One region of the Paenibacillus sp. FSL H7-0357 genome, then DNA from elsewhere that is predicted to be linked to it. Evidence: riboswitches for the same ligand, from Rfam matches in the RefSeq annotation. Region 1 holds a riboswitch; the other holds the start of a gene.
The links. A riboswitch is a leader RNA that binds a small molecule or an ion and turns the genes downstream of it on or off. The one in region 1 is predicted to bind cyclic di-GMP.
Positions count from the first base shown of each region.

Region 2: it holds a riboswitch for cyclic di-GMP, as region 1 does, so the genes downstream of both, H70357_RS11330 (S-layer homology domain-containing protein) here and H70357_RS03095 (transglutaminase-like domain-containing protein) in region 1, are expected to answer to the same signal.

Region 1 is NZ_CP009241.1:692,850-698,200, forward strand. Features, by position in the region: gene H70357_RS03080 (glycosyltransferase family 2 protein) at 1-428, shown strand, start outside; gene H70357_RS03085 (GtrA family protein) at 418-822, shown strand; gene H70357_RS03090 (class D sortase) at 919-1,524, shown strand; cyclic di-GMP riboswitch class I at 1,646-1,727, shown strand; cyclic di-GMP riboswitch class I at 1,801-1,883, shown strand; gene H70357_RS03095 (transglutaminase-like domain-containing protein) at 1,897-2,703, shown strand; rRNA gene H70357_RS03100 (16S ribosomal RNA) at 3,065-4,620, shown strand; rRNA gene H70357_RS03105 (23S ribosomal RNA) at 4,867-5,351, shown strand, end outside.
Region 2 is NZ_CP009241.1:2,625,051-2,630,401, reverse strand. Features, by position in the region: gene H70357_RS11335 (DUF6531 domain-containing protein) at 1-927, opposite strand, end outside; gene H70357_RS11330 (S-layer homology domain-containing protein) at 953-2,992, opposite strand; cyclic di-GMP riboswitch class I at 3,137-3,230, opposite strand; gene H70357_RS11325 (TetR/AcrR family transcriptional regulator) at 3,512-4,180, opposite strand; gene H70357_RS11320 (SDR family NAD(P)-dependent oxidoreductase) at 4,483-5,262, shown strand; gene H70357_RS11315 (VOC family protein) at 5,309-5,351, shown strand, end outside.

The DNA of each region.
Region 1 (5,351 bases):
GGGTCGGCTTCCGGCAGACGATGGTGGAATATGTGCGGGAGGAACGTTTTGCAGGTGAAACCAAATACCCGCTGAAGAAAATGATCCGGTTTGCGGTTGACGGCATCACCTCATTTTCACATAAGCCGCTGAAAATAGCCTCATATGTAGGCTTCTTTCTCTCCTTCTCCAGCTTTGTGTATCTGTTCTTTGTATTGTTCCAGAGAATCTTTTTTACCTCATGGACGGTTCCGGGCTGGGCTTCCATCGTCGGTGTGAATTTGTTGTTTAACGGCATCGTGCTGATGCTGCTTGGCGTAATAGGTGAATATATTGGACGGATATATGATGAATCCAAGGATAGACCGCTGTACATCGTGCGTGAGACCAAGGGTTACCGGGGCGGAGAGCATGAGGAGCGGCAAGAGGACAATGATTATGGCAGATAGGAAGCTGAATGCGGGATTTATCCAGTTTTTAAAATTTAATGCTGTAGGCTTACTGAATACGCTGATTGATTTCGCCGTATTTACCTTGCTGCATTCTCTGGGTATGATGAACACCCCGGCACAGATTATTTCTTATAGCGCAGGGACAGCGAACAGTTTTTTTTGGAACAAGAAGGTGACCTTTAAGGATAAGAGTCAGGCTAGCAAGGACAGTTTTGACCGTATGCAATTAGTCCGATTCATCATACTGAACCTGGTTGTACTGGGGATATCAGTGCTGCTGATGCATCTGCTAACGGACAAATTTGGAGTTCAGGTGCTGATTTCCAAAGTGCTGGTTACGTTCGTCACCGTCATCATCAATTTCTTTGGCAGCCGTAAATGGGTATTTTAAGTCAAATGTTGGGCCGTGGAGTTTCTTTATCTTAAAGATCGGGGGGATTTGATGCGTAAGTTTTCCTATTTGATCATAATTGCAGGAGTTCTAGTCATGCTGTATCCAAAAGCGAGCGAATGGTATAACGACCGGCAGCAAGAGAAGCTGCTGAAGGAGGCTGAACAGGCTTATAGTGAGCTGGCCCCTTCGTCAGAGCCCGATCTGAAAAAACAGTACGCCGAGGTCACTGCACTGCTGGCAGAAGAATCAGCTGGGGATGAACCAGTGCAGGCTGCCGAACCGGCAGAGCAGGAAATAGAGGTCGGCGGCAAAGTGACCGGAATTATCACAATCGACAAAATCGATTTGAAATTGCCCATATTGGAAGGGGCGACCAAAGCCAACATGAAGCATGCCGCAGCCCATATGAAGGAAACCGCTCCAATCGGTGAAATAGGCAATGCTGCCATAGCTGCACACAGGTCTAGGACTACAGGGAGATTATTCAACAGACTGAACGAAGTAAAGGTCGGAGATACCATTTCCGTCAAGACAAGCGATCAGGAGTATAAATACGAGGTTTATGATATCTCGATTGTTGAGCCTACGGATGTGTCTGTACTGAACGGGAATAAACAAGATAAGATCCTTACCCTCATTACGTGTGATCCTTTGGTAAATCCGACCCATCGACTGATTATCCACGCTAAAGCGGTTTGAAGTAAGAGAACAGATCATAAAATGCGAAAATTATAAAAATTTAAATGAATTAAGTAGAAATCTAGTGATTTAGGTCTTGTAACTAGGCATTAATATGATACTATATAACTATAAAAGCTAAACACGATAACGGCAAACCTATCGAAAGGTAGGGACGCAAAGCTAAAGGGCCTTCCCTGTAAGGATGGCAGCCAGCTACCGAATGAAGAGGCTTTTTTTGTTTGTTCTTAAGATGAATCTAGTATATTCCAATAGTAGTAGGAACAGATAAAGCTTAAACGATAACGGCAAACCTATCGAAAGGTAGGGACGCAAAGCTAAAGGGCCTTCCCGGGTATGGATGGCAGCCAGCTACCGAAAGGGGTTTTATCCATGAAGAAGTTCTATTATATGTTCTTGACCTTGTTCGTCCTGGTTACTTCTGTTCAAGTAAGCACAGCTAACGCATCCAGCGTAGAGTCGGGCTGGTTAAATACATCGCAATTGAGCCAAGGGGTTGTCCAAGTTTCCTATGATGTTCCCAAGGACAAACGTATCAAGCTCATGATTACTAAAGACAACAAGAGCTACTCTTATAACTTATATGCCTCCAAAGCTACAGAAACGTTTCCACTGCAGCAGGGGAATGGCGCTTATAAAGTGTCAGTCCTAGAGAACACCAGCGGCAACAAATACAAAGTGCTTTCTTCCGAAACCGTAGACCTGAGCATGAGCAACACCAACGCCGTATATTTGAGTTCCGTACAGAATGTGAAATGGAATTCTTCCGATAAAGCAGTACTGAAAGCTAAGCAGCTTACGCAAGGGCTGACCACTGATGAAGCAAAGGTACAAGCTATCTATAATTACATCGTGGCGAATGTAAAGTACGACTACACCTTGGCGGCTAATGTTACGCAGGATTATATCCCGAACAACGACAACACACTCGCTAGTAAGAAAGGGATTTGCTACGATTATGCATCTTTGTTCGCCACTATGCTCCGCAGTGAAGGGATTCCGACAAAGCTGGTAATGGGCAATACGAGTTATGTATCTGTATATCATGCCTGGAATGAAGTATTGCTTAACGGCAAATGGGTAACGATCGATACGACAGTGGACGCCGGATTAGGTAAGAACAAAGAAACAGGCTTCACCAAAGCGTCGAGCAAATATACAGCAGCTAAGATCTACTAATCCTGTAGAATGATGATTACTCTAAGATAACCGGCTTAATATTTAAGCCGGTTATCTTTTTTTGTTTAAGGGGTTGCTTTTTTATATTGATGTGGGGTATTATAGGTAAGCGTTGTTAGAGCGCACCCAAGTAAATAAGGAATGGCTGAAAAGTTGTTTCAAAAAAAAGCTTGCGTTTCTAAATCAAACGTGATATATTATAAGAGTTGCTGGTGACGAGATAATCGACACTGACAACGAGCTTGATCTTTGAAAACTGAACAACGAGTGAGTATGGAAATCACGCAAGTGAGATCCAAAATTAGAGAATGTAAATTCTCGTCAGATGTTTCAAATTGAGCAATCGCTCTTTCTAAATACCAATTTGGAGAGTTTGATCCTGGCTCAGGACGAACGCTGGCGGCGTGCCTAATACATGCAAGTCGAGCGGAGTTATGAAGGAGCTTGCTCCGGATTAACTTAGCGGCGGACGGGTGAGTAACACGTAGGCAACCTACCTCTTTGACTGGGATAACTACCGGAAACGGTAGCTAATACCGGATAATTCCTTTGTTCACATGGACGAAGGATGAAAGGCGGAGCAATCTGCTACAAGGAGATGGGCCTGCGGCGCATTAGCTAGTTGGTGGGGTAACGGCTCACCAAGGCGACGATGCGTAGCCGACCTGAGAGGGTGAACGGCCACACTGGGACTGAGACACGGCCCAGACTCCTACGGGAGGCAGCAGTAGGGAATCTTCCGCAATGGGCGAAAGCCTGACGGAGCAACGCCGCGTGAGTGATGAAGGTTTTCGGATCGTAAAGCTCTGTTGCCAGGGAAGAACGTCCGGTAGAGTAACTGCTACCGGAGTGACGGTACCTGAGAAGAAAGCCCCGGCTAACTACGTGCCAGCAGCCGCGGTAATACGTAGGGGGCAAGCGTTGTCCGGAATTATTGGGCGTAAAGCGCGCGCAGGCGGCTATTTAAGTCTGGTGTTTAAACCTTGGGCTCAACCTGAGGTCGCACTGGAAACTGGGTGGCTTGAGTACAGAAGAGGAAAGTGGAATTCCACGTGTAGCGGTGAAATGCGTAGATATGTGGAGGAACACCAGTGGCGAAGGCGACTTTCTGGGCTGTAACTGACGCTGAGGCGCGAAAGCGTGGGGAGCAAACAGGATTAGATACCCTGGTAGTCCACGCCGTAAACGATGAGTGCTAGGTGTTAGGGGTTTCGATACCCTTGGTGCCGAAGTTAACACAGTAAGCACTCCGCCTGGGGAGTACGGTCGCAAGACTGAAACTCAAAGGAATTGACGGGGACCCGCACAAGCAGTGGAGTATGTGGTTTAATTCGAAGCAACGCGAAGAACCTTACCAGGTCTTGACATCCCTCTGAATCCACTAGAGATAGTGGCGGCCTTCGGGACAGAGGAGACAGGTGGTGCATGGTTGTCGTCAGCTCGTGTCGTGAGATGTTGGGTTAAGTCCCGCAACGAGCGCAACCCTTGACTTTAGTTGCCAGCAGGTTAAGCTGGGCACTCTAGAGTGACTGCCGGTGACAAACCGGAGGAAGGTGGGGATGACGTCAAATCATCATGCCCCTTATGACCTGGGCTACACACGTACTACAATGGCCGGTACAACGGGAAGCGAAGCCGCGAGGTGGAGCCAATCCCAGCAAAGCCGGTCTCAGTTCGGATTGCAGGCTGCAACTCGCCTGCATGAAGTCGGAATTGCTAGTAATCGCGGATCAGCATGCCGCGGTGAATACGTTCCCGGGTCTTGTACACACCGCCCGTCACACCACGAGAGTTTACAACACCCGAAGTCGGTGGGGTAACCCGCAAGGGAGCCAGCCGCCGAAGGTGGGGTAGATGATTGGGGTGAAGTCGTAACAAGGTAGCCGTATCGGAAGGTGCGGCTGGATCACCTCCTTTCTATGGAGAATCGTCACCTGCAACGGTGACATTCAAATCGGAAGCTTAGCTTCCAAAACTCAGGTTTAGGCCTGTTACTCACTCGTTGGTCAGTTTTGAGAGTTTAAGCTCTCAAGTAACACCTTGATCCTTGAAAACTGGATACCGAAACGAATTTGCGTTTTAGAACATTCCTTTAAGCTGAACTTGTGTAAACAAGTTTGTATTATAGCGATGCTAGCGATTTTCCTTCTGGAAAAACGCATTGGTTAAGCTAATAAGAGCACACGGAGGATGCCTAGGCGCCAGGAGCCGACGAAGGACGTGGCGAACAACGAAACTGCCTCGGGGAGCTGTAAGCAAGCTTTGATCCGGGGGTGTCCGAATGGGGAAACCCAGCTGTGGTAATTCGCAGTTACTTCTCTCTGAATACATAGGGGAGATAGAGGCAGACCAGGGGAACTGAAACATCTAAGTACCCTGAGGAAGAGAAAACAATAGTGATTCCGTCAGTAGCGGCGAGCGAACGCGGAACAGCCTAAACCAAGGGGCTTGCCTCTTGGGGTTGTGGGACGTCTCACATGGAGTTACAAAGGAATATGGTAGGTGAAGAGGTCTGGAAAGGCCCGCGATAGAGGTAAAAGCCCTGTAACCTAAACTGTGTTCTCTCCGAGACGGATCCCGAGTAGTGCGGGGCACGTGAAACCCCGTATGAATCCAGCAGGACCATCTGCTAAGGCTAAATACTACCT
Region 2 (5,351 bases), 1.9 Mb from region 1:
AATGGAGGTCAGGCCGCTGATTGTTCCCGCAGAGGTTGCAGACTGGTTCAATACTGCAATGTCCTGAGCCTTCTCCTGCATGGCCTGAACAGTATCCAGCTTATAATAATAGGCTGCCAGCGCCTCCCAGCTGAGTGAAAATGCAGGCATAGGCGCACGCAGCACTGCGAGCGGCTCCGAAACCCCCGAGTACTTACCTTCCTCTTTCGCTCTTGCCGTGATATGCACGGCTTTGCCCAGCGTTATCCCGATCTGTTCACTCCATTGGCCTGCGCTGTTGACAGCAATATTAGAGTACAGCCGTTTTTCCCCATTGGACGGATAATAAAGTTCCACTTCCAGCTGGGCCCCTGGTTCAGCAGTTCCTGAAACCACAGATTGTCCTGCAGCAGCAGGTTTGATCTGCAAAGCTGCCGGAGGAGGCAATTCATCGCCTCCAAGGATTTCAAAGCTGGCGATCTGCCCGTAGTACACGCCAACACCGTTATACTCGGCAGGGGAGATACAGATGTTATAGCGCCCTTCATCCAGCGGTACACCGCCGATTTTCCCGTCCCATTCATACTCATGAACGATATATTGGCCGTTCAGCTTCGTTGGATATTCACCGCTCTTAATCAGATCCCCGAGGAGCGGGGACGATCCGTCCCGCTGCGGAGTACAGAGGCTGATATTCGTTTTATGATACTCCTGACCGTTGTCGGCCGCGTTGAAGCTGAAGGAGATTTTAACCGATTTTCCCGATTCCGGGTTAAGTTCACTGGGTTCAATCCGCATATTGGTAGCTGCATAAGCCGGAGAGATGAACTTATCCAGACCTGGAAGGATGGGAATATAAGAAATGACCAACAGCAAAGCAAGCATGAGGTTAAAACGTGCCTTCATGCTGCCGCCGCGCCACTTCCTTTTGAGCGCTCCGAATTTCATGATTTGATCTCCTATCCGTTGTAAGTTAGAGTAAATTCAGCTCAGCCAGCAGCTTGTACATCACGACCGCTGCTTCTGCTCTTGTTGATGAATCTTTAGGCTTCAAAAGCTGTCCGTTACCCTGCACCAGCTTCTTGCCCACCGCCGCAGCTACAGAATCCCTTGCCCAACTGCTAACGCTGCCGTTGTCCTTATATCCGCCCAATTCGGCTTGAAGCTTGGCAGATTCAGCAGCAGAAGCCCGGCTGCCGATAGTGCTGTCTATTGCCCGCATCAGCATCACCATCATCTGTTCACGGGTCAGCGGATCATTGCCGTGAAAAAGTCCACCTTCTCCCGTTACGATTCCTGCCGCTGCAGCTGCTTCCACATAAGGGTAGGACCAGTTCGCAGCTGAAACATCACGGAAAGCCGGTGTCTCCGGCCGCTGCGGCTGCAATCCAAGAGTTGCTGCCAGCAACTTGGTGAATTCAGCCCGGGTCAGGATCCCTTTTGGCGCATAAGCGGTTCCGTTCATCCCGTTCACAATCCCCCTAGCCCCCAGCACCTCTACAGCTTGCTGCGCCCAGTGGCCTGACATATCTGTGAATTCAGCTCCGCGCAGCATTACCGCATATAGTCCGGAAGCTATAATTCTGGATTGAACAACGGCGTCTTCCGCCGCAGTCACTCCGCCAATATAGTTCCATATGCCTTTTGCCAGATCGTTGCTATAGATTCCAAGCTTCTCACGACCTGTCGTCCAAGGCGCTTCCTTCGGGTACCCTACCGTCAGCTTGGCCGGCATCAGGAACGGAGCACTCGCTTGCACCTGCCACGCAGAACCTGCCTTCAGCAGTTTTTTGCCTGTTGCGTCGAGCAGTACTTCTTTCTCCAGCTCAGCTTGGGCCAAGCTTACAGTGGTATTGTCAGGGAAGGTTCCTGCTGCAATCTCCAGCCGTGCCCAGCCATTCAGTACAGACAAAGTACCTCCCGCACTTCCGATAACCTGACTGTCCTTGGCTCCGGTCACTACAGTGGTCTTCACTTCCGGGGTTGCACCCGGACTCGGATCTGCGCCTGGATTTGGAACTGCACCTGGAGTTGAGGTTGTCCCTGGAGTTGGAGTCGTTCCTGGCGTTGGGGTTACCCCTGGACTTGGAGTGGCTCCCGGACTCGGAGGGGTTGATCCTTCTTTCAGGTCTATCGACTCTATGTAATCATCCTTCTTGCTGTAAAGCAGTTTATCCCCGGTAATGCCGATCAGCTTCGTTCCGGGCTCTATTGCTGGCAGTGATTTCACTGCATATGTAGTAAGGTTCACTTGCTGCAATGTGGCAGCACCGTCCCTTTCCTCTTGAAAAACTGCCTGTCCTTCACCTATCGACATGAAGGCATACTGGGTTCCTCCAGGCTTCATCTCGGTGAGATCCACAGGCAGAGCAGTTAGGTCCTTGATATTCAAAATCACATATTTGCTCTCGGAAGACCCATTTTTTTGCTTAAACAGCACATCGCTGCCGTTAAAAACAAACCAGTCCACATAGCTTGCTCCGCCCAAACTAACAAGTGCACGCGTAGCCCCGCTTTTCAAATGGAGCAGACTGAGCCCCCCGTCACGGGCATTCTTATACACCACATTGCCGCCGGCCAGCACCGGGAAACGTCCTTCGCCGAGGTCGGCTTCAACACCCGTAGCCAGATCATGATAGATCATGCTGCCGTAATTTTTGCGCTCGTACCAGACTACACCGACTCCATCTGTAGTCGGATTGCCATATGTGCCAGACTGTTTGTTAAGCTTTCTTCGGGTACCCGTCTCAAGATCGGCAGTGTAAATATCCCAGTTCAGTGAAGACTCCTGCTCTGTTCCTTTGTCGGCCCACACTGCAACGTTGCCGCTCACATAAGGCGCATCCTTGGCGGATGAACCCGATGTAAGAACAGTGCTGGCACCACTGGCCTGATTCATCGCGTGAACCTGCTTCACCCCGTCGGCCTCTGCTTCCAGCCATACAATCTGGTCGCCGGATACGTTATAGTCCGTTCTACCCGGATCGGTCCCGGCAGCCAAAACCTGCTTCATGCTAAGGCCTCCGCTAAACAGGCCCACAAGCATACTCACCGCCACTGCGGACACAACCGTCCGCGAAAACTTCCCTTTCCTTCTAAACCTCATTTACTTCTCTCCCCCAGCGCTATTTGTAGGCACGCCAAAAAACCAAGTGCCTTGAGCGGCCCGGCTGTCTTAACATCCTCCTTTGGATGAAGTAGACCCGTGGCTTTGCGTCTCCGACTTTCGTACGGATTTGCCTTTGTTTCAAACTCGGTTTTTCTGTCCCGTTATGGGTATGCAGGTGTGACTTTAGTTGTACAGGACTCTTTCTTTATCGGAATTTATCCCTATTAAATTAATAAGTCCTAGTTCTCCCTTACTTATATACCTTTTCCTTTTTTCGGAAATAGGCCTCATTCTTCGACATTTGTAAAGATTTAAAACAAATTTAGAAACAAAAAAACGGCATCTCTGCCGTTTAATTGTGTTATAGACTCTCAGGATTCGAACCCAGGCCCTATATAAAGGATTTCACTAACTACTCCTGCTTTAATGCTTGGCTGCGGCTGCAGGTGCAAACAGCGAGTTTGCAAGTAGAGCTACCGTTCCTTTATACACTGCGTGCGACGCTGCGACACTTCCCAAATGTCCTCCTATGTGCAGGTGAATCACTCCGTGAAGAGAGGACCAAATCGTACCTACAATAAATTCCGCATTTGAATCACCAGCAATTAGGCCTTGCTCTTTAGCGCTGACAATCACGGACAACAAGCGCCGCATAGCAGTAACAGTGCCTTTCATGCTCTGCTCATCCGGTTTGAAATCTGCAAATGCTCCCCCAAACATCAATTTATAGTAGCTGGTATAGCGCTGGCCAAATTCCCAATACACTTCTGCCAGATTAATTAAATACTGCTGCAGATCCTCTGACTGTGAAGCACTCTCAAATTCGCTCGAGAGTATTTTGCAGCCCTCCAGATATAATTGCTGGGCTAAACCTTCTTTATTAGCAAACAGACTGTAGATGATCTTGGTCGAGCAACCCATCTTCTGAGCTACTTTTCGCACGGTGACAGCTTCCGGCCCTTCTTCCTGAAGAATAAAGGCTGCTGCATCAACTACGAGTTGACGAAGACTAGCTGTGTTCTGTAAGCGGGCTTCCTGGTAGGTTGTCAGCTTTCTATTGCTTGCGTCAGCAAAATTATTAGGTTCATTCAACTTAATCGCCTTCTTTAGTTATGTTGTTATTCTCGGGAAACGCAGTTTCCAATCATATACCACGCATTCTATACAGTCGATTCCACAAAGTCAATCATACATGCACATATCTTCTTGCAAATTTTAAAAAAAGAAGGTTTGACTTTCTCCAGCCAGCAGGTTACTATGATTTCAATAGGAAACACTGTTACCAACTAACAAGCTAATATTGCTTTGGGCACTACGTTTAAAGTAATTTTTTTCGCACAATCGGTAACATCGTTTCCTAACGAATACATCGTTTTAATAGGAGGAGTAATTTTATGAATATTCAAGGAAAATGGTCGCTAGTCACAGGTGCCTCTTCCGGCATTGGCGAACAATTTGCAATACAGCTGGCTAAACAAGGAAGCCATCTGGTTCTCGTAGCCAGATCTAAGAACAAACTCGATGACTTGGCAGCGGAACTCGAAAGAAGCTATAACATCAAAGTCAAAGTCATAGCTATGGATCTTACGGAAGCAAGTGCACCAAGCGAATTGTTCCAGCAATGCCAGCTGTTGAAACTTGAGATTGAGCTGCTGGTCAATAATGCCGGATTTGCCACTCATGGGAGGTTCGAGCAAATCTCAGGCCAGCGGCAGCATGAGGAGATTATGTTGAATGTTGCTGCCGTCGTAAATATGACTCATTTATTCTTGCCGGATATGCTGCGCAGAAGCTCTGGTACTGTGATCAATGTATCGTCCACCGCAGGATTTCAGCCGCTCCCCTATATGGCTGTGTATGGGGCAACCAAAGCTTTTGTCTTGTCCTTTACAGACGCATTATGGTGGGAGAATCGTGACCGTGGAGTCCAGTTCTTTGCACTTTGCCCCGGTTCTACAGATACAGCTTTCTTCACCGTCGTGGGGACAGAGGATGCTTCAGTCGGGAAGAAAGCAACTCCACAGCAGGTAGTTGAGACTGCGCTGCGCTCACTCGCGAAAAAGAAGATATACACTGTTCCAGGCTCGCAAAATTACCTCGGAGCACAGTTGTCCAGATTCGTTACCCGAAAGCAGAGTCTGCGGATTGTTGGAAACATGCTTGCCCCAAAATAGCGTATAATGAACAAAATAGAAAATCCACAAAAAGGGGATAGGATACATGATATTGAGCATGAATTGGATTACGCTCAGGGTGCGGGATC